4 regions of the Rhizobium sp. WW22 genome follow, and region 3 is predicted to be linked to each of the others. Evidence: predicted binding sites of a transcription regulator. Region 3 holds the regulator's gene; each other region holds the start of a gene.
What was found. The regulator PhoB, encoded in region 3, activates phosphate uptake and scavenging genes when phosphate is short. The targets are predictions, from matches to a motif close to TGTCATNNANCTGTCAT.
Positions count from the first base shown of each region.

Region 1 (5,734 bases), 830 kb from region 3:
AACCATCCGCGCTGATTTCTGCCGGGTACCGCTGCTTGCCGGCCGCACGCTGGTGCCGGCAACCGTCAGCATCGGCGTTTCGATCATGCCGCACGATACCGTCAGCTGGGATCGTCTTATCTCTTTCGCAGACCGTGCGCTTTATGCCGCGAAACGCGCGGGCCGCAACTGCACCATCCTCTTTAACGAAACCGAGACTGCCAGGGAGCCTGACGCAACGTCTGCGGCGAACGATGGCGAACTGGTGCCGACCCTCGACGACCAGATCCACGCCTTGCGGCGTATGGGTACGCTCGCAAGGATGTGACCGGCTTGTTCGGCGCACCCCATTCTATCGGCTTTGGTTTGACCAAATTGCATAGCCGCCCAACACGACGGCCATTCCTCAACGCAAAAAGCGCGCCTGAATAGCGCGCTTTCGCAAATTTGGCAGCAATGTCCAGCTGTATCAGCCGTAACGACCGGTGATGTAGTCTTCCGTGCGCTTAACCTTCGGCGCCTGGAAGATCTGCTCGGTCTGGCCGTATTCGATCAACTCACCAAGATACATGAAGGCAGTGCTGTCGGAGATACGGCTCGCCTGCTGCATGTTGTGCGTGACGATAACGATGGTGAAGTCGCCCTTCAGCTGCGACACGAGTTCTTCGACCTTAGCGGTCGAGATCGGGTCCAGAGCCGAGGTCGGTTCATCGAGCAGCAGGACTTCGGGACGAATGGCGATGGCGCGAGCGATGCAGAGGCGCTGCTGCTGCCCGCCGGAAAGGCCAAGCCCGCTCTGGTGCAGCTTGTCCTTGACTTCGCTCCACAGCGCCGTTTCCGTCAGCGCCGCCTCGACGCGGGCGTCCATTTCCGACTTGGAGACCTTCTCATAGAGGCGGATGCCGAAAGCGACGTTCTCATAGATCGACATGGGGAACGGCGTTGGCTTCTGGAACACCATGCCGACCTTGGCGCGCAGATCGTTCAGATCGACGTCCTTGGTGAGGATATTGCGGCCATCCAGCAGAATCTCGCCCGCAACCGTTTGCCCGGGATAGAGATCGTACATGCGGTTGAAGGTGCGCAGCAACGTGGACTTGCCGCAGCCCGAAGGGCCGATGAAGGCGGTGACCGCGTTTTTGCGGATGTTCATATTCACGCTCTTCAGAACGCGATGGCCGTTCTGATAGGTGAAATCGAGGTTCTTCACCTCAAGTTTCGCCAGGCCGAGATCCGACTGGGAAGCAGCATCCTTCCCCGGCTGTGCGTTGACGCTCTGGAAATTGCTGTCGCTCATGTTCATGGTCTCATTCCTATCGTTCGGCGGCTGCGTCACTGGCGGCGCCCACTCAAGACACGGGCAAGGATGTTAAGCGCAAGGATAGCAACGGTGATAATCAGCGCGCCCGCCCAGGCAAGTTGTTTGAGATCCTCGCCAGCATCGGCGGCGAGCGTATTGATCGCAACCGGCAGCGTGGCGATCGGACCGGTCAGGTCTGTATTCATGAATTTGCTGTAACCGGCCGTAAAGAGCAATGGCGCGGTTTCGCCGCTGATGCGGGCGATGGCCAGCAGGATGCCGGTGAGGATGCCGGTCCAGGCGGAACGGTAAACCACCATCATCATGGATTTCCAGCGCGGAGCGCCGAGCGCTGCAGTCGCCTCACGAAGCGCGTTTGGCACCAGCAACAGCATGTCCTGTGTCGTGCGGTTGACGACCGGAAGCGCGATCAGCGCCAGCGCAAGTATGCCCGCGATAGCGGAGTTGCCATGCATGGGCACGACCACCGCGCCGTAGACGAACACGCCGATGATGATCGAGGGCGCGGACAGCAAGATGTCGTTGAGGAACTTGGCAGCCTCGGCAAGTTTGCTGCCGTTGGCATATTCCACAAGATAGGTGGCGGCAAGAATGCCGATCGGCGCGGCGATCACGATCGCGAGACCCGTGACCAGCACGGTGCCGTAGATCGCGTTGATCAGACCGCCGCGCGAGCCTTGGGCTGGGATCGACATAGTGAACACGTCGAGGCTGAGCGCCGATATGCCGCGATAAAGCAGGGTCGCAAGGATCACGCTGAGAAAGAAGATGCCGAGGACGGCCGCGATGAAGCACAAGACCATCATCACCCGGTTCTTCCCATAACGCCTCGACACGAGGTTCTGACGAATTGCATTGTCCATGGTTTTTTCCTCAGTGCGCGTCGCCGCGGCCGATCATCCATCTCGCCAGCGCAAGCACGCAGAAGGAAAGGACGAACAGGAGCAGGCCGAGCGCAATCAGGCTCGACAATTGCAGACCGTCGGCATCGCCGAAATTGTTCGCGATCTGGGCGGAAATGGTGGTGGACGGCGAGATGATCGACGATTGCAGACGGCTCACCGAGCCGATAACGAAGGTGACGGCCATGGTTTCGCCGAGCGCGCGGCCGAGGCCGAGCATGATGCCGCCGACGAGGCCGCGGCGTGTATAGGGGATCAGGATGTGGCGAGCCACTTCCCATGTGGTCATGCCCATGCCGTAGGCGGATTCGCGCAGCATCGGCGGCACGGTGCTGAACACGTCGCGGGAGATCGCGGTGATGAACGGCAGGATCATGACGGCCAGCACGAGGCTTGCCGTCAGCAGGCCGACGCCCGGCGCCGGCGGCTGGAACAGCAGGCCGATCACCGGCACCTGACCGACAGTCCCCATCAGGAAAGGCAGGATATTGTTCTGCATCAGCGGCACGAGAATGAACAGGCCGACGATGCCATAGATAATGGAGGGAACGCCCGCCAGAAGCTCGATGGCCGTGCTGATGGGACGGCGCAGGCTGCCGGGGCAAAGTTCCGTGAGGAAGATGGCGATGCCGATGCCCAGGGGAACGGCAATCAACATGGCGATGAACGAACTCACCAGCGTACCGACTACGGCAGGGACGGCGCCATAGATATCTGCCGGCGCGCTCCACTTTGTGCCCCAAAGGAACGACAAGCCAAAGGTCTGAAATGTGGGCAAGGCATCGATGACAAGAACCACGAGGATCGCCAGCAGCAGAAGCACGACAAGAATAGCCGAGCCAAGCGTCATGAAATAGAAAATCCGATCCTGTATCCGGAATTTTCTGGTCGCGGCGGAGGTATTCACTGCCTGGAAGCCAGCCATCTGAGTCGCGTCAGCCATCGATTTCCCCTTGTCTTGTCACGAAAGGCGGACAGGGAAATACCCTGTCCGCAGCAACTTTTTCGCCTAGCACAAATTACTTCGTGCCGAAGTCCGTCTTCCAAGACTTCTCGACGATCTCGACAACATTATCCGGGACCGCAAGATAAGACAGCGCGGTCGCGTCCTTCTGGCCATGCTCATAGGACCACTTGAAGAACTTCAGTGCTTCTTCATTCTTAGCAGCATCAGCCGGCTTCTTGTAGAGCAGAACCCAGGTCGAAGCGGCAATCGGCCAGCTCTTTTCGCCCGGCTGATTGGTGATGATCAGGTTGAAGTTCTTGGCCTTGGCCCAATCGGCGTTGGAAGCGGCAGCCTTGAAGGTTTCCAGGCTAGGCTCGATAACCTTGCCGGCAGAGTTTTTCATCTTCGCGAAACCGATGTGGTTGGCGACGACATAGGAATATTCAACGTAAGAGATCGAGCCAGCCGTCTGGTTGACGGTGGTGGAAACGCCTTCCGAGCCCTTGGCGCCGAAGCCGACCGGCCATTCAACAGCCGTGTTCGAGCCAACCTTTTCCTTCCACTCCGGCGAAACCTTCGCCAGGTAGTCGGTGAAGTTGAAGGTCGTGCCCGAGCTGTCGGCGCGGTAAACAACCGAGATCGGCGTGGACGGCAGCTTCACTTCCGGGTTGAGAGCCTTGATGGCTGCATCGTCCCACTTGGCGATCTTGCCGAGGAAGATGTCGGCCAGCGTCTTGCCGTCGAGAACGAGTTCGCCCGGCTTTACGCCTTCGACGTTATAGGAAACGACGATACCGCCGGAGATCATCGGGAACTGGGCAATGCCGTTCTTCTCGAGGTCGGCGTCGCTCATCGGCTTGTCCGAAGCGCCGAATACGATGGTCTTGTCGAGGAGCTGCTTGATGCCGGCGCCCGAACCGACCGACTGGTAGTTGACGACGTTGTTCGTCGCAGCCTTGTAGCCTTCGGCCCACTTGGACAGAACCGGTGCAATGAAGCTCGAGCCAGCGCCCGTGATGTCGGCAGCGGAGGCCGAAGCGGACATAGCCGCGATAAGGCCTGCAGTCAGGCAAAGCGAACGGAGTTTCAGGTTAAGCATAATAGACTCACTTCCTCAAGTGAATGAAAGGATGGCGAGCAGAAGACCGGCGCGAGGCTTGCCATGGTAAACGAACCTCCCCGCCTGAAATCTCCCGGCGACAGCCTTGGCTCTAAAGACGCATTGTTTCAGTTTGATGACAGTTTAATGAAGCGGCAGTGACACAACCTGCGGCAATCATTGCGGCCGTTGCGGAAGGGCGTGAATCAAGCTGCGCCAAAGGGCGCATGAACGCGAACTTCATGTTCTGATTCAAGAGCATCGTCAGAGACGGATCACGTAATCCTTGCGAGTCGTTTCAATAACTTCCCAGGTCCCCTTGAAGCCCGGCCTCAAGATAAGACGGTCGCCTGCACGCAGATGGAAGGCCTTCCCATCCTCACCCGTCACAATAGAATAACCGGAGAGGATATGGAAATATTCCCATTCGTCGTAGACGACCCTCCATTTGCCCGGCGTTGCTTCCCAGATACCGGCATAGAGGCCGCCATCGGCCTCATCCATGTTCCACGTTCGGAAGATCGGAGCTCCCGAAATGAGACGATCCGCTGCGGGCGCTCCGAGCTCGGGCTCAACGTCATCGACATCCAGTTGCACATAGCCTGCCACTCAGATCCCCCGTCGGTCACGTTTCGCCACATCAAAAAATATCCGCGACCGCCAATCGGCGAGCGCGGATCGAGACAAACATGAAATTCGGCGAGATCAAAGAACCCCTGCTGCTTTTTCGGCTTCCTGCCGGTGCCGTCCTCAGATTTTCGCCAGTGCCTGCTCCAGATCGGCGATGATATCCTTGACGTCCTCTATACCGATGGAGAGGCGTACCACATCCGGGCCGGCGCCGGCTGCGACCTTCTGTTCGTCGCTCAGCTGCTTGTGCGTCGTCGAAGCAGGATGGATGACGAGCGAGCGCGTGTCGCCGATATTGGCAAGATGCGAGAACAACTGCAGGCCTTCGACCAACCCCTTGCCCGCTTCATACCCCCCCTTCAGACCAAAGGTGAAGACGGAGCCGGCGCCCTTCGGCGAGTAACGCTGCTGCAGCGCGTGGTTGGGATCTTCCTCAAGGCCGGCATAGTTGACCCATGCCACCTTCTCCTGCCCCTTCAGCCAGCGCGCAACGGCAGCCGCATTGTCGGAATGGCGCTGCATCCGCAGCGGCAGCGTTTCGATGCCCGTCAGGATCAGAAAGGCATTGAATGGCGAGATGGCTGGTCCGAGATCGCGCAGGCCCAGCACGCGGCAGGCAATGGCGAAAGCGAAATTGCCGAAGGTCGCATGCAGCACGATGCCGTTATATTCCGGGCGCGGTGAAGACAGCATGGGATAATTACCCGAGGCGGACCAGTCGAAAGTGCCGCCATCGACGATGATGCCGCCCATGGAATTGCCATGGCCGCCGAGGAACTTCGTTAGGGAATGCACGACGATATCGGCGCCATGCTCCAGCGGTCGGATGAGATAGGGGCTTGCGAGAGTATTGTCGA
Region 1 covers NZ_CP178198.1:953,288-959,021, reverse strand. The annotation lists gene ACK83U_RS04850 (GGDEF domain-containing protein) at 1-307, shown strand, start outside; gene pstB (phosphate ABC transporter ATP-binding protein PstB) at 449-1,282, opposite strand; gene pstA (phosphate ABC transporter permease PstA) at 1,312-2,163, opposite strand; gene pstC (phosphate ABC transporter permease subunit PstC) at 2,174-3,145, opposite strand; gene pstS (phosphate ABC transporter substrate-binding protein PstS) at 3,222-4,247, opposite strand; gene ACK83U_RS04825 (cupin domain-containing protein) at 4,512-4,856, opposite strand; gene ACK83U_RS04820 (O-acetylhomoserine aminocarboxypropyltransferase) at 4,998-5,734, opposite strand, start outside.
Region 1: pstS (phosphate ABC transporter substrate-binding protein PstS) is a predicted target of PhoB. The motif match lies at 4,373-4,389, and genes of this name have one in related genera.

Region 2 (5,734 bases), 1.2 Mb from region 3:
CGCGTCATCGACCTTATTTTCCACGCGCCGCATTCGATCATCGACCGGCGCGAGCAGCCTGTTATCGCGAGAGCACCGCAGGGCGCCATTGTTACCATAACCGGTCGTGTTGACCGACATCAGCCGCCGCCCAACCCGCGCAGCAATGTGCCTTATCGTGTCTATCTGCACGATGAGACAGGCGAACTTGCGCTAGTCTTTTTTCGTGGCAAGGCACAGTGGCTCGAAAAGCAGCTGCCGATCGATGAAACCGTTACCGTCAGTGGCAAGGTCGACTGGTTCAACGGCCGCCCGTCCATGGTGCATCCGGATTATATCATGCGCGAGAGCGAGGCGGAAAACCTGCCGCTCGTCGAGCCGGTCTATCCGCTAACCGCCGGGCTTACGCCGAAGTTCCTGCGCAAGACGATAGAGGCAGCATTGCCGCGCATTCCGCAGCTGCCCGAGTGGGATGATATTGCTCTGACGCAGAAGCAGGGTTTTCCCTCGATCGCCGATGCCTTCCACATGCTGCATGCGCCCAGGGATGCGGCCGATATCGATCCGCAGGCACCAGCGCGGCGCCGACTGGCCTATGACGAATTCCTGGCGGGGCAATTGTCACTCTCGCTGGTGCGCCAGAGGTTGCGCAAGGTTGCCGGTCAACCCGTACATGCAACTGGAGAAATCAGCGGCAAGATACTGGAATCCCTACCCTTCTCGATGACGAATAGCCAGCGCGATGCGGTTGCCGATATTCTCAAGGATATGGCGGGCACCGAGCGCATGCTGCGGCTGCTGCAGGGCGACGTCGGCGCGGGCAAGACGCTGGTGGCGCTGATGGCGATCGCCGCCGTGATCGAAAGCGGCGGCCAAGCCGTGCTGATGGCACCGACCGAAATTCTCGCCCGCCAGCATTACGCGACAATTTCAAAATTCGCAGCAAGTGCAAATCTTTCCGTCGAAGTTCTCACAGGCCGCACGAAGGGTCGCGAGCGGGATGCGATCTTGGAGCGCATTGCCTCCGGCGAAGCGCAGATCATCATCGGCACGCATGCGTTGTTTCAGGATAGCGTCGCCTATGCCAATCTGATGCTGGCTGTCGTCGACGAGCAGCATCGTTTCGGCGTGCATCAGCGCCTGCGGCTAACTGCGAAGGGCATTTCGCCCCACATGCTCGTTATGACCGCAACGCCGATACCGCGAACGCTGGTGCTGGCCGCATTCGGCGACATGGACGTTTCGAAGCTCACCGAGAAGCCCGCGGGCCGCAAGCCGATCCAGACGATCACCATTCCGAATGAACGAACCGGCGACATCGTCGCGCGCCTAAGGAGTGCGCTAGCGGAAGGTAAAAAAGCCTATTGGATATGCCCACTTGTGGAGGAATCCGAAGAATCCGATTTAATGTCGGTGGAGGAGCGGCATGAGACACTGACCAAGGCGCTCGGCCCAGGCATCGGTCTCATCCATGGCCGGATGAGCGGCCCGGAGAAAGACGCTGTGATGATGGCGTTCAAGAACGGCGAGATCCGCCTGCTGGTGGCCACGACGGTCGTCGAGGTGGGCGTCGACGTGCCGGACGCGACGATCATGGTCATCGAACATGCTGAACGTTTCGGCCTGGCACAGCTTCATCAGTTGCGCGGCCGCGTCGGACGTGGCGACGAGGCCTCGACCTGCATCCTTCTCTACAAAGGGCCGCTCGGCGAAACCGGGCATGCCCGGCTGTCGATCATGCGTGAGACAGAAGACGGCTTCCGTATTGCCGAGGAGGACTTGAAGCTGCGCGGCGAAGGTGAGCTTCTTGGGACACGCCAGTCCGGCACGCCAGGCTTCCGCATCGCCAGCCTCGAGGCTCATGCCGATCTCCTGGAAATCGCCCGCAAGGATGCCGCCTATCTCATCGAGCGCGATCCGGAACTGACCAGTGAGCGTGGCAGTGCGGTACGCACCCTGCTCTATCTCTTCCGCCGCGACGAGGCGATCCGCTTCCTGCGAGCGGGGTAGGCGGATGGACGCGTTAGCCGCGTCCATCCGCGTTTCATCAGATCACTTTGCGGCGAGACCGGGAATGGTGACCTGGAATACCTGGAACATGGTATCGACATCCGCGCCACTATCATCCTTGTAGGCAGCGCCGACCTGGAAACCATCCTGGGTGATGAAGTCGTTGTCATTGGCGACGAACAGGAAGTAATCGTCAGGCAGCTTCGGATCCTGAACGCTGACGAGCGACATGGCCTCCCACTTTTCCGAGAGGTTGTTTCTGTCGTTCGGCGCGCCGTTATGCAGACCAAAGCGCGCTAGATCGGCGCTGTCGTTGATATCGATGAAATTGCTGACTGCCGCCGGCTTGACTGAAGGATCAAGAACGCCCTTCGGCGCGACAGCTGTGTCGCCGTCGAACTTGCCGCCGGCAATATCGGTGGCAGCGGAAACATCGACAGCCACAACGCTGCGATAGAGCGACTTGTCGCCCTTCTGGCCGTAGCCATTGTTGCTATCGCGCGCGAGCATCAGGAAGCTTGTCGGTGAGAGCGCCACGATTTCGCTTTGGGCGGCAACGGCCGTCTTGCCCTTGTCATTGGTGAAGACCGGCAGAGGCACGACATATTCGTGCACCAGCTTCAGATTTGCAGGGTCGGCGGCATCATAGACAAGCGCGCGGGTATTCTGGCGCGTGGAGCTGGAATCGCCGCCATCCTGGCGAGTCGCGGACTGGAGCACGACGATCAGGAACTTACCGTCCGGGGTCAGGGACATGCCCTCGAAGCCTTGGTTGTTCTGGCGCCCGCTGGTCGGATCTTTCGGATCGGGAGCGGTTTCGCCCGGGCCGGGATTGTTCGAGGAAAAATTCACGGCGCCGTGGCGCATCGGCAGAAACGCGCCCGGTGGTGCCGTGGCCGAGATCATCAGCCCATCCGCCGAGAAGCGGTAGATATAGGGACCGTACTCATCACTGATGAACATCGAACCATCGGGCAGCCGGGCAATGGCTTCGTTATCGAGCGAAATCTTACCGTTTGGTGCCTGTGGCAAAAGCGGCAAGCCGCCTTCCGCCTGGCGAACGCCGTTGGCTGGGTCAAGACCGGTGGTTTCGTTGCCCTTATTATCCTTCAACAGCAGCGTATCCGCGAGCTTGGCTTCGACGCCCGCCTGTTCCTTACCGGCTGGAGGCTTTGCACCGGAGGCAACCGGCGTCAGTTTGATATCGATGGTGTTGAGACGCGCACGGTAATCGGTGGTGCCGGCGACATTGTAACCGCGGTCCGGCAGCAGCCACAGCGAGCCCTTGTAAGTGCCGTCGGCGTTGCGGGTCCAGCTCTTGGTGTCGATCGACATGCCTGAACCGGAGCCGAAAGTCTCACCGAACTTATCGCGCTGATTGGCCGGAATGCGGCCGATCGCGACGCGGCCTTTATTGACCAGCTTAACACCGTCAATCGTCACGGAATTATCCGCCAGCGCCAGCATTGGAGCCGTGAAAACAAATGTGGCAAACGCTGCCGACAGCAGCGGCAAGCTCTTCGAACGCATATATCTCAAAACCATATCCTCCTGATCAAAACTTTATGAAGGCAACGACATCCATCTCCGGCCATTTCGGACCGCGTTGGAGAACCGCAGCTCGGTGCCTGTGCCCCGAACATACGATGCTGAGATACGTGCGATTATCTGCCCCGACTGACGATCTAAGGCGTCAATATGATAGAGGCATGACAATTCGCGCAGAACGCGAAGGCATTGATCCAACTATTAGAAGATGAGCAATTGAGGTTAAGGAGCCACGGGAACCCGCTGCCGCAATTCCTTGGCTGCGACCAGCTTCTCGTATTCCGGCGCCACAAGGCCGCCCGAAATCAGCAGCTTGGCGCCATCTTCAGGGCTCATATCGAGCACCGTGATCTTTTCGCGCGGAACGAAAACCAGAAATCCGGCCGTCGGCACGGGCGTCGGTGGCAGGAACACCGCCACCATGTCCTGACCCATGGCATTGAATTTCGAAGCGATCTCGCCTTTGGCATCGGTCGATATGAAAACCATGGACCAGAGGCCGGGGCTCGGATACTCGATCAGCCCTACCTTCTTGAACGAACTGCCCTGCTCTTTGAGCACAGTCTCGAAGATCTGCTTGACGCTCTTATAGATGGTTCGCACCAGCGGCACGCGATTGACGATCGACTCGCCGAAGCGGACGATGCTCTGACCGATCAGGTTCTTGGCCAGAAAGCCGACGATCGTGATGAAGATCATCGCGATCACCAGGCCGGTACCGGGAACGGCGAAGTTCAGATAGCTTTCGGGATCGTAGCGCGCGGGAATATAGGGGCGAACCCAGCTATCGGCCCAATGGACGACGGACCAGGTCAGCCATAGGGTAATGGCGATCGGGGCACAGATAATCAGGCCGGCCAGGAAATTGTTTCTGATCCGCGTCGTCACGGACATTTTGATGAGTTTTTCAGTCATTCGCCGCTCGAAAACTCCGTCCCGTCGCTACCGCTTCCCGGCAAACCCTCCCCACCATCTCCGTGGGCGAATCGTGCCAGAAATTAGCGCGGCATACAACCCGCTAGCCACATCTGTGAGCCCAACAAGCGATCGACTCACGAGGACGTGACGGCAAATGCGCGGCGGAAGGAATCCTATTCCACGGTGACCGATTTGGCGAGATTGCGCGGCTGATCGACATCCGTGCCCATGAACACGGCCGTATGATAGGCAAGCAATTGAATCGGCAGCGAGAATATGATCGGGGCTATGATCTCGTCCACGACGGGCAAGGTGATCGTCGCCATGGTCGGCAATGTCGATGCGGCAGCGCCAATTTCATCCGTGATGAAGATGATTCGGCCGCCGCGAGCCGCGACTTCCTGCATGTTGGAAACGGTCTTGTCGAAGAAGCGGTCATGCGGGGCGATGACGATAACGGGCATGTTTTCGTCGATCAGCGCAATCGGTCCATGCTTCAATTCACCGGCCGCATAACCCTCCGCGTGGATGTAGGAAATCTCCTTGAGCTTCAGCGCGCCTTCCATGGCAAGCGGGAAGCTGGTGCCGCGGCCGAGATAGAGCACATCCTTGAACTTCGAGATCTCGCGCGACAGGCTTTCCATCTGCGGCTGGATGATGTTCAGGACATTCGCCATGATACGCGGCATCTCGACGAGATGGCGCACCATTTCCTGTTCATTTTCGGCGCTGATGTTACCTCGAGCGACGCCGGCTCCAATCGCCAGCGAGGCAAGAACGGCAAGCTGGCAGGTGAAAGCCTTCGTCGAGGCGACACCGATTTCCGGGCCGGCCAGGATCGGAAACACGGCATCGGATTCGCGCGCGATGGTCGATTCCCTGACGTTGACCACGGCACCGATCTTCAAGCCGTTGTCCCGACAGTAGCGGAGCGAAGCCAAGGTATCCGCGGTTTCGCCGGATTGAGAAATGAACAGGGCCGCCTGCGACGGCAACAACGGCATTTCGCGATAGCGGAACTCGGAGGCAACATCGATTTCGACCGGCAACCGCGCGTAGCGCTCGAACCAATATTTACCCACCAGGCCGGCGAGATAGGCGGTGCCGCAGGCTGATATCGCAAGGCCGGAAACCCCGCCGAAATCGATGGCCGAGACATCCGGGCGCACACGATGGCTGGCGAAATCGACGTAATGGCTCAGCGCATGGGAGATGACCTCCGGCTGTTCGTAGATTTCCTTTTCCATGAAGTGGCGATGATTGCCCTTGTCGACCACAT
Region 2 covers NZ_CP178198.1:1,331,215-1,336,948, reverse strand. The annotation lists gene recG (ATP-dependent DNA helicase RecG) at 1-1,989, shown strand, start outside; gene ACK83U_RS06700 (esterase-like activity of phytase family protein) at 2,032-3,519, opposite strand; gene ACK83U_RS06695 (DUF502 domain-containing protein) at 3,760-4,452, opposite strand; gene glmS (glutamine--fructose-6-phosphate transaminase (isomerizing)) at 4,629-5,734, opposite strand, start outside.
Region 2: ACK83U_RS06700 (esterase-like activity of phytase family protein) is a predicted target of PhoB. The motif match lies at 3,688-3,704, and genes of this name have one in related genera.

Region 3 (5,734 bases):
GCAAGTCCACCTTCCTGCGCTGCCTCAACCGCATGAACGATACGATCGAGACCTGCCGGGTCACCGGCAAGATCACGCTCGACGATCAGGATGTCTACGACGACAGCATCGACGTGGTAGAGTTGCGCGCCCGCGTCGGCATGGTCTTCCAGAAGCCCAACCCGTTCCCAAAGTCCATCTTTGAGAACGTCGCCTACGGCCCGCGCATCCATGGCCTGCATCGCTCAAAGGCCGATCTCGAGCATATCGTCGAGACCAGCCTGCAGAAGGCCGGTCTCTGGGGCGAGGTCAAGGATCGGCTCCATGATGCCGGCACGAGTCTATCGGGCGGTCAGCAGCAGCGTCTGTGCATCGCCCGCGCCGTCGCGGTCAGTCCGGAGGTCATCCTGATGGACGAGCCGTGCTCGGCGCTCGATCCGATCGCGACCGCCAAGGTCGAGGATCTCATCCACGAGCTGCGGGAGAATTTCACCATCGTCATCGTGACGCATTCCATGCAGCAGGCAGCCCGCGTCTCGCAGCGTACCGCAATGTTCCATCTCGGCCACCTGGTCGAGGAGAACGACACCGATAAGATGTTCACCAATCCCGACGATTTCCGCACGCAGGATTACATCATGGGCCGTTTTGGTTGATGATGTCAGGCGCGCGGCTCATTTCACACAGTTCACCTTGAGGATAGAAAAATGGTCTCCACTCACATTCTCTCTGCCTATGACGAAGACCTGAAGTTCCTGACGCGCCGCATTGCTGAAATGGGCGGCCTGGCAGAGCAGATGGTTAGCGACAGCGTACGCGCGCTGGTCAATAGCGACGCTGCCCTGGCCCAGAAGGTCATCTCCGACGACGTCGTTCTCGACCATGCCGAGCGCGAAGTCGGCGACAAGGCGATCGTTACCATCGCCCGCCGTCAGCCGATGGCGGCGGACCTGCGTGAAATCATGGGCTCGATCCGCATTGCATCCGATCTGGAGCGCGTCGGCGATCTCGGCAAGAACACCGCAAAGCGCGTCATCGCCGTCCAGGGCACCGGTGTCCCGCGCCGTCTCGCCCGCGGCATCGAGCATCTCTCCGAACTGGCGCTGAGCCAGCTCAAGGAAGTTCTGGATGTCTACGCGACCCGCTCGCCGGACAAGGCCGTATCGATCCGCGAACGCGACGAGGAAATCGACGCCATGTACACCTCGCTCTTTCGCGAGATGCTGACCTACATGATGGAAGATCCGCGCAACATCACCACCTGCACGCATCTTCTCTTCTGCGCCAAGAACATCGAGCGCATCGGCGACCATGCCACCAACATCGCCGAGACGATCTATTACATGGCGACGGGCGCGCAGCCGGAAGGCGAGCGCCCGAAGGACGATACCGCCAATACCGTCGGCGCAGTGACCGAATAATCCGAAAGCGAAGAAAGGAGACCATAGGCGCATGGTTCCGAGAGTTGCTGTTGTAGAAGACGAGGAAGCGCTCAGCGTTCTGCTGCGCTACAATCTTGAGGCCGAAGGCTTCGAGGTCGACACGATCCTCAGAGGCGATGAGGCCGAGCTGCGTCTCCAGGAGCGCATCCCCGATCTCCTGATCCTCGACTGGATGCTGCCCGGCGTATCGGGCATCGAGCTCTGCCGCCGGCTGCGTATGCGGCCGGAGACTGAGCGCCTGCCGATCATCATGCTGACGGCCCGCGGCGAGGAAAGCGAGCGCGTGCGCGGGCTTTCGACCGGCGCGGACGATTATGTCGTCAAGCCGTTCTCGACGCCGGAGCTGATGGCTCGCGTCAAGGCGATGCTGCGGCGTGCCCGCCCGGAGGTTCTCTCCACGGTGCTGCGTTGCGGCGATATCGAGCTGGACCGCGAAACCCATCGCGTTCACCGCAAGAGCCGCGAAGTGCGGCTGGGGCCGACGGAATTCCGCCTGCTGGAGTTCCTGATGTCCTCGCCGGGCCGCGTCTTCTCGCGTTCGCAGCTGCTCGACGGCGTATGGGGTCACGATATCTACGTCGACGAACGCACGGTCGACGTCCATGTCGGCCGCCTGCGCAAGGCGCTCAACTTCTCCAATATGCAGGATGTCATTCGCACCGTTCGCGGCGCGGGCTACTCCATGGAGGCCTGAGCGGGGATACCCGATCAGGCATCAACATAGCGGCGGAAACAGAAAACGGGCCTCAAGGGCCCGTTTCTTTATCTCAGTCATCAAGCTTCTCAGCCACGCGGCTGGGCCGGCCTACGCCGTTCATGCACCGGCTGGTAGGCCAGGCGCTGATGGTAGGTGCAGTAAGGCGATGAATCTGGGCTCTCATTGCCGCAGAAATGGAAATCGTCCTTCAGCGGATCGCCGACCGGCCACTTGCAGGTGCGCTCCGTCAGTTCCGTCAGGCCGAGGCGGCGGGAAATCGGAACGACGACGTTCGATGCCGGGCGATACTGGATTTCGTTGACGGAATCGATCTCGATCTCTTCCTTCAGCATGGTTGCGCCCTGCTGGCGGGCAACCACCGTGCGGGTAGCAACGCGCGATCCGTAGGTCGCAGCGCGAGGTGCCGCTGCGCTGCGCTTCGGCGTGCGCGCTGCGGTTGTCGCGCCGCCCGCCTTCGCTCGGCCGGGGAGGTTCAGGCGATGCACCTTGCCGATGACGGCATTACGGCTCACGCCACCGAGCTGCGCAGCGATCTGGCTGGCGCTCAATCCTTCGGACCATAGCTTTTTCAGCTTCTCGACGCGTTCGTCTGTCCAATTCATGCCCTGTCTCCGCTGTCGCGTTTCCGATGGCAGAATCCCTCACCATTGCCTCGCATGGTATCGAGGCGCGAAACGCTCTAAAATTGTGGTGACTAGTTCCGCCGCATGCAGTCTAGCAATTGGTTTTTAACCTAGTGTGAGGCTGACTCCGTGACAAGAGTCGCGGGAATCTTGAGGAATCGATTTCGAGGTTTTCCCCAACTTGCTGTCCGGGCGTGGCATTTCTGCCATAGGCGCCGCCCGACGCATCTCTTTTGCCGGCAAGCGTTTTCTCGCACCTGCTAAAACGGCAGTTTTGTTGACATCGCGGTGCAAAACATCAATAGTGCCCAAGCCGCCGCAAGGCGGCATTTTTGATTTTTTCGGACCCGTTTCATCAAATGGAAGCGATCGGTCCTTAAAGTTGTGATCAGGAGATATGGCCATGGCCGAGACCACGCCGCTTTACGACACCTACTTGCGCGCTCCGCTGCGGTTCGAGCGAGGTGAGGGCGTCTGGCTGGTCACTGAGAATGGCGAACGCTACCTCGATTTCGCAGCCGGCGTCGCGGTCAATTCGCTCGGTCATGCTCATCCCCATCTTGTCGCCGAGCTGAAGGCGCAGGCCGACAAGGTCTGGCACCTGTCCAACCTCTATGAGGTGCCCGGCCAGGAGAAGCTGTCGAAGCGGCTGACGGAAGTGACCTTCGCCGACAAGGTGTTCTTCACCAATTCGGGCGCGGAGGCGCTGGAGTGCGCCATCAAGACTGCGCGGCGCTATCAATTCGCCAAGGGGCATCCCGAGAAGTTCCATATCATCACCTTCGAAGGCGCCTTCCACGGCCGCACCATCGCAACGATCGCCGCCGGTGGCCAGGAAAAATATATCGAAGGTTTCGGCCCGAAGGCACCGGGCTTCGACCAGGTGCCCTTCGGTGATCTCGACGCCGTCCGCGCCGCCATTACCGATGCGACGGGCGCTATCCTGATAGAGCCGGTGCAGGGCGAGGGCGGTATCCGCCCGGCGACAAACGAATTCCTGCGCGGGCTGCGGGAGATCTGCGATGAGCACGGCCTGCTTTTGATCCTCGACGAAGTACAGTGTGGTGTCGGCCGTACCGGCAAGCTCTTTGCCCATGAATGGTCCGGTATCAAGCCTGACATCATGGCGGTCGCCAAGGGTATCGGCGGCGGTTTCCCGCTCGGTGCGTGCCTTGCGACGGCGGAAGCCGCTTCCGGCATGAAGGCCGGCACGCATGGCTCGACCTATGGCGGCAATCCGCTTGCCATGGCAGTCGGCAATGCGGTTCTCGATATCGTGCTTGCCGAAGGCTTCCTGCAGCATGTGCGCGATGTCTCGCTGGTCTTCCGCCAGGGGCTCGCCTCGCTCAAGGATCGTTTTCCTGACATCATCGAGGACGTTCGCGGTGAAGGCCTGATGCTCGGCATCAAAGCGGCCATTCCGCAGGCGGAATTGCTGCAGGCGATCCGTGCCGAGCATCTGCTCGGCGTTCCGGCCGGCGACAACGTCATCCGCCTGCTGCCGCCGCTGGTCGTCACTGCCGAGGAAGCACGCGAAGGTCTCGCCCGCCTGGAGCGCGCCGCCGAGCGCGCGCGCGCTGCCCGCACCAAGAAATCGGCTTGAATTCAACGCCCGCTGTCGGGGCGTTCCTGCCCCACGCGGGCGTTATTGTTTTTTCTGGAGCACAGGTAAGGACATGGCTTCTCCGAAACACTTTCTCGATCTCTCTGCCGTTCCGGCTGCCGATCTGCGTAACATCATCGATGACGCGATCGTCCGAAAGAGCGCGCAGAAGGCCGGCACGGCCGACAGGCCGCTTGCCGGCAAGATGCTGGCGATGATCTTCGAGAAGCCGTCCACCCGAACCCGTGTCTCCTTCGATGTCGGCATGCGGCAGCTGGGCGGCGAGACGCTGTTCCTCTCCGGCACCGAAATGCAGCTTGGCCGCGCCGAGACGATCGGCGATACGGCGAAAGTGCTGTCGCGCTATGTCGATGCGATCATGATCCGCACCACCGATCATTCCCGCCTGTTGGAGCTGGCGGAACATGCGACCGTTCCGGTCATCAATGCGCTGACCGACGATACGCACCCCTGCCAGATCATGGCCGATATCATGACCTTCGAAGAGCATCGCGGCCCGATCAAGGGCAAGACGCTTGCCTGGACGGGCGACGGCAATAACGTGCTGCATTCGCTGATCGAAGGGGCCGCCCGTTTCGGCTATCGCATGAATATGGCGGTACCCCTTGGTTCCGAGCCGAAGGATCACTATCTGAACTGGGCCCGCAACGAGGGCGCCGAAATCATGCTCTCGCATGATGCAGACCGTGCGGTCGCCGGCGCCGATTGTGTGGTAACCGATACCTGGGTTTCCATGAATCAGGAGCACCGGGCACGCGGTCACAACGTCTTCCAGCCCTATCAGGTCAACAAGGCTTTGATGGCACAGGCCGGCAAAGACGCGTTGTTCATGCATTGCCTTCCGCCCATCGCGGCGAAGAGGTGACGGACGAGGTGATCGACGGTCCGCAATCCGTTGTCTTCGATGAGGCGGAAAACCGCCTTCATGCGCAAAAGTCGATTCTTGCTTGGTGCCTGGGCGCGATCTGAGGATATGAAGCCGCGTTTTAAGGGCGCGGGCGCAGTAGGAGTAAAGCAATGGCCGAAAATGCAGCCTCGCTGGGTCAGTTTGATTTCGCCGGTGACGATCACGTCGTTCCCTTCCAGGTGGAAGGTCTGGACGTGCGCGGCCGTGCCGTGCAGCTCGGTCCGCTGCTGGACGCGATCCTTGCCCGGCACGATTATCCGACGCCGGTCGCGCGGCTGCTCGCCGAAGCCATCGTCCTGACCGTCCTGCTCGGTACGTCGCTGAAATTCGAAGGCAAGTTCACCGTGCAGACCAAGGGCGACGGTCCCGTCGACCTTCTGGTCGCCGATTTCTCGACGCCGGAAAACGTTCGGGCCTATGCGCGTTTCAATGAAGAAGCGC
Region 3 covers NZ_CP178198.1:125,808-131,541, forward strand. The annotation lists gene pstB (phosphate ABC transporter ATP-binding protein PstB) at 1-635, shown strand, start outside; gene phoU (phosphate signaling complex protein PhoU) at 687-1,400, shown strand; gene phoB (phosphate regulon transcriptional regulator PhoB) at 1,432-2,115, shown strand; gene ACK83U_RS00665 (GcrA family cell cycle regulator) at 2,205-2,741, opposite strand; gene ACK83U_RS00670 (aspartate aminotransferase family protein) at 3,166-4,365, shown strand; partial or broken gene argF (ornithine carbamoyltransferase) at 4,439-5,280, shown strand; gene ACK83U_RS00680 (Hsp33 family molecular chaperone) at 5,404-5,734, shown strand, end outside.

Region 4 (5,734 bases), 630 kb from region 3:
TCGCGGCTGCCGAGCGTCAGGCCGGCCGAGCTGCCGGCTCTGTGCAGCTCGTTGCCGTTTCCAAGACCTTCGATGCCGATCAGATCCGCCCGGCGATTTCGGCCGGCCAGCGGGTGTTTGGCGAAAACCGCGTGCAGGAGAGCCAGGGGAAGTGGCCGGAGCTGAAGACCGAAACGCCCGGGATTGAACTGCATCTAATCGGGCCGCTGCAATCGAACAAGGCCGCAGACGCCGTGGCGCTGTTCGACGTGATCGAAACCATTGACCGGGAAAAGATCGCGCGGGCCATTGCCGATGAAATCAAGCGACAGGGCAAGGCCATTCGGCTCTACGTGCAGGTCAATACCGGGTTAGAGCCGCAAAAGGCGGGTATCGCGCCCGACGATACGGCCAGTTTCGTCGATCTCTGCCGTAAGGAGCTCGGGCTTTCCATAGACGGCCTGATGTGCATCCCGCCCGCCGACGAAAATCCGGGGCCGCATTTTGCCCTGCTTGCAAAGCTCGCCAAGCAGGCCGGCGTCGAAAAGCTCTCGATGGGCATGTCGAGCGATTATGAAATCGCGGTTGCCTTCGGCGCGACCAGTGTTCGCGTCGGCTCGGCGATTTTCGGCGCGCGATAGGTTAAAAAAGCTCTGGCCGTTACTTTTTCCTGCGTTGTGCAGGATGGACGAGGTGGCGTAGCTGCACCATCGCCATCGGTGTCGATAGGCTTGCGGAATCGACAGCCAGCGTCAGCTCGTTGCTGCCGCGCTTGACGGCTCGTGCCAGCACCTCGAAGACGCTGGCCGTCGTCAGCTGCAATGCCCGCTCCTCATCCATCCCCGAAAGCAGGCGCGACAGGAAGACGGCAGACAGGAGATCGCCGAGCCCATTCGGTGCGCCTTCGACGCTGCGATGCTCGGCAAGCAGTGCGTTTCGGCCGCTGAGATAGAGGTTCCCGATACCACCGGCCATCATCGGAACGGCGGACGTCACCAGCATGCGCGACGGTCCAAGCGCGAGCGCCGCCTCCATGATGGCGTTGTTATCCTCGAGCGGCGCTCCCGCCAGCCAGGCAAGCTCATAGCGGTTCGGCGTTGCGAGTGACGCCAGCGGGATCAGGTGGTCGCGGATCGCTTCCGCCGTCGCCTGCGGCACATAGAGCCCGCCGGCATCGCCGATGACGGGATCACAGGCATAGAGAATATCCGGGTTTTTCTCCCGCAGAGCCGTCACCAGCCGGGCGACGGCATACGCCTGGGCGGCGTTGCCGAAGTAGCCCGATAGGACGGCCTTGACCTCGGAAAGCCAGGGTGCGGCGATAAGATCGTCAATCGCATGGTCGAAATCGGCTTCGTTGAAGGTTAGCCGCGTCGAGCGGCCATGGCCAGGGTGCCATGGCAGAACGATGGTCGGCAGCGCCCAGACCGGATGGCCGAGTGTTTCCAGAGCAAAGACTGCAGCGCGATTGCCAACGGACCCTCGAACGACATGACTGGAAATGACGATAACGGCGCCGGCCGACACTTGCGACATGATTGTGCTTTCAGTTCAGGGCTTCAAACTGCAACGGCGCAAGTTGATGATCCCTTTCGCGGCACTCTGTCAACCGCCCTTCACAGAGTCATGAAAACCTCTGTTGACGGGTCGATTCCGCCAATTTCTCGCCGATGAAGCCTGTTTTTCATCAACATCGCCGTTTTCGGCAAGTTTTTTGAAAAAACCGACCAAAATCAGTCCGAAACGAATCAAATTCGCATTCTTTTTGCCAGTTTTTTCGCTAGACCTTCTGCTACTGTCGTCCAAATTCGAAAATCGGGAGGAATTTCATGGCGCCCAAGACCAATCCGAAACGGGAAAAACAGATCGAGGCGGCACGCAAGATTGCGGCGGCGACAGGCGAGGCACATCTCGATCCCGAAATCCTGTTTGGCCGGGCGAGCAATGACGACATCGAGCTTTACAGCCCGGAGATGCTGGCACTTGCCGCGGCGCATGCGGCCAAGGAACTCGAAGCCTGGAGCGCCACGTCCCCCCGCGTCAGCATCGAGCAGGTCGGCGGTATCGAACCCGATGGCGTTGCCGTCTCGATCCTTTCGATCACCGACCACAATATGCCCTTCCTTTATGAATCGATCATGGGCGAAGTGACCAGCAGCTATCGCGATCTCTATATGGCGGTTCATCCGATCCTGGTCATCGAGAAGGGTAAGGAGCCGAGCCTTTATTCCGCCGATCGCCCGAGCGATCCGGCCCATCGGGTCAGCCATATCCAGCTTCATCTCTCGCCCCTGACGACAGCGCAGTCGACCGATCTGACCAAGCGGATCCAGACCGTGCTCGATCAGACGCATCTTGCCGTTTCCGACTGGAAGCCGATGCTGTCGCGCCTCGATACCGTGATATCGGAACTATCAACCTATGAGGCTGCCGGCCGCCGCAAGAATGACCGCGATGAAGCGCTTGCCTTCCTTGCCTGGCTACGCGACGGCAATTTCACCTTTCTCGGCATGCGCGAATATGTCTATTCCGGCAAGGGCGCCAACGCCAAGGTCGAGCGGGATCGCGGTACCGGCCTTGGCATTCTCTCCAATCCGGATGTTCGCGTTCTCCGGCAGGGCAAGGACGCCGTCACCACGACGCCGGAAATCCTCGCCTTCCTCGACGGCCCGGATTTCCTGATCGTCACCAAGGCCAACGTCAAGTCGATCGTCCACCGCCGTGCCTATATGGATTATGTCGGCGTCAAGCGTTTCGATGCTGATGGCAATGTCACTGGCGAGCTGCGCATCGTCGGCCTCTTCACATCGACGGCGTATACGAGCGCTGCCACCGAAGTGCCGTTGCTGCGCTCGAAGGTGCAGAAGGTCAAGGATCACTTCGGCTTCGATCCCACAAGCCACTCGGGTCGCACGCTCGAAAACACGCTGGAATCCTATCCCCGCGACGATCTCTTCCAGATCGACACCTTGTTGCTGGCAAGCTTCGCCGAGCAGATCAACGACCTGACCGATCGGCCGCGCGTACGCGTTTTGCCGCGCATCGATCATTTCGACCGCTTCGTCTCCGTCATCGTCTATGTCCCGCGCGAGGAATATGATTCCGTCGTTCGTGAAAAGATCGGCAATTATCTGAAGACCGTCTATGACGGCCGCGTGTCCGCCTATTACCCCGCCTTCCCGGAAGGCGGAGTGGCGCGCGTGCATTTCATTATCGGCCGCAGCGCCGGAAAGACGCCGCATGTTCCGCAAGCCAAGCTCGAAGAAGCGATTCGCGCCATAACAGCCCGCTGGGACGAACGCTTTGCCACGCTGGCAGGTCCAAAGGCGCCGAACATTTCCGTCAGCCAGGCCTTCCAGGAAGCCTTCTCGCCGGAAGACGCCTTTGCCGATCTGCCTGATATCATTGCCACGGCCAGCACCGAGCCGATCCGCATCGCCTTCTATATCCGCAAGGATGAAGCGGGTGACATTCTCTCGCTGAAGATCTTCCATGGCGACGGCAACCTGGCGCTGTCGCGCCGCGTGCCGCTGCTCGAAAATCTCGGTTTCAACGTTATCAGCGAGCGCACCTTCGATATCTACGTCACGGCCAAAGACGGCTCGACCGGCCATGTCGTCCTCCACGACATGGAACTCGAAACCCGCAGCGGCATGACGATCGATCTCGCTCGCCACGGCGCTGCCCTTGAAGAAGCCTTCCTCGCCGCCTTCGGCGGCACGATCGACAATGACGCTTTCAACCGGCTGATCGTCTCCGCCGATCTCTCCGCTCGCGAAACCAACGTGTTGCGCGCCTATTCTCGCTATCTGCGCCAGGCCGGTATTGCCTATTCGCAGGATTATATCGCCTCTACCCTGGATAAATATCCCGGGATCGCCGCCTCGCTCTTCCGCCTGTTTCACGACACGCTCGATCCAAAGCTCAGCGACAAGAGCCGCACGAAGAGGCTCCCGGAACTGCATGCTGCCATCGAAACCAAGCTTGCCGACGTACCGAGTCTCGATGACGACCGCATCCTGCGCCGTTACGTCAACGCCATCGACGCGACACTGCGCACCAGTTACTTCCAGAAAAATGCGGACGGCACGCCTAAGGCCATGCTTGCCTTCAAGCTCGATCCGAAGCTGCTCGACGGCCTGCCCGAACCCCGGCCCTTCCGTGAAATCTTCGTCTACGGCGTCGAGGTGGAAGGCGTGCACCTGCGCTTCGGCAAGGTGGCGCGCGGCGGCCTGCGCTGGTCGGATCGCGCTGAAGACTATCGCACTGAAGTGTTGGGCCTCGTGAAGGCGCAGCAGGTCAAGAACGCCGTCATCGTGCCTGTTGGCGCCAAGGGCGGCTTCTATCCGAAGAAGCTCCCGGTCAGCGGCAGCCGCGACGAGATCTTCAATGCCGGCCGCGAAGCTTACAAGACCTATATCCGCACGCTGCTGTCGATCACGGACAACATTTCCGGCGCCGATATTATCCCGCCGGCCGATACGGTCCGGCTCGATGGCGACGACCCCTATTTCGTCGTCGCCGCCGACAAGGGCACGGCCACCTTCTCCGACACCGCCAATGCCCTGGCGCAGGAAGCCGGCTTCTGGCTCGACGATGCCTTTGCGTCAGGCGGCTCGGCCGGCTACGACCACAAGAAGATGGGCATCACCGCCCGCGGCGCCTGGGAAACCGTGAAGCGCCACTTCCGCGAGATGGACATCGACATCCAGACGACGCCTTTCAACGTCGTCGGCGTCGGCGACATGTCCGGTGATGTCTTCGGCAACGGCATGCTGCTCTCTCCGAAGATCCGCCTGCTTGCCGCTTTCGACCATCGTGACATCTTCATCGATCCCGATCCGGACATGGACAAGACGCTCGCCGAGCGGCAACGCCTGTTCGATCTGCCGCGCTCGAGCTGGCAGGACTTCGACAAGTCCGTTCTGTCGAAGGGCGCGATGATCATTTCCCGATCGGCAAAATCGGTCACGCTGACGCCGGAGGCGGTCGCAGCCATTGGCATCGACAAGTCGGTCGCAACCCCCTTCGAGATCATGACGGCGATCCTCAAGGCACCTGTCGACCTCCTGTGGTTCGGCGGCATCGGCACTTACGTCAAGGCGCCGTCCGAAACTGATTCGGAAGTCGGCGACCGCGCCAACGATCCGATCCGCATTACGGCTGAGGAAGTCCGCGCCAGGGTCATCGGCGAGGGCGCCAATCTCGGTGTTACGCAGAAGGGCCGCATCGCCTATGGCCTGAAGGGCGGGCGCTGCAACTCCGACGCCATCGACAACTCCGCCGGCGTTAACACTTCCGACGTCGAGGTCAACATCAAGATAGCGCTTGCCAACGCAATGCATGACGGCCGGCTGACCCGCGCCAAGCGCGATACGCTGCTTGCCTCCATGACCGACGAGGTGGCTTCGCTCGTCCTGCGTAACAACTATCTGCAATCCCTGGCGATCTCGCTGACCGAGCGCAAGGGCACCGGCAACGGCCTGGAACTCAGCCGCTTCATGAGCGTGCTGGAAGCGGCCAAGCAGCTCAACCGCAAGGTCGAGACCCTGCCCGACGACCAGACCTTCGCCGAGCGTTATGCCAACGGACGTCCGTTGACCCGCGCTGAAATCGGCGTGCTGCTCTCCTACGCCAAGATCGTTCTCTTCGACGCGATTGTCGCCAGCACCTTGCCCGACGACCCCTATTTCGCCGCCACGCTCAGCCGCTATTTTCCGGCCAAGATGCAGCGTTCGAACGCCACCGATATCGA
Region 4 covers NZ_CP178198.1:3,364,462-3,370,195, reverse strand. The annotation lists gene ACK83U_RS16400 (YggS family pyridoxal phosphate-dependent enzyme) at 1-620, shown strand, start outside; gene pdxY (pyridoxal kinase PdxY) at 640-1,515, opposite strand; gene ACK83U_RS16390 (NAD-glutamate dehydrogenase) at 1,809-5,734, shown strand, end outside.
Region 4: ACK83U_RS16390 (NAD-glutamate dehydrogenase) is a predicted target of PhoB. The motif match lies at 1,583-1,599, and genes of this name have one in related genera.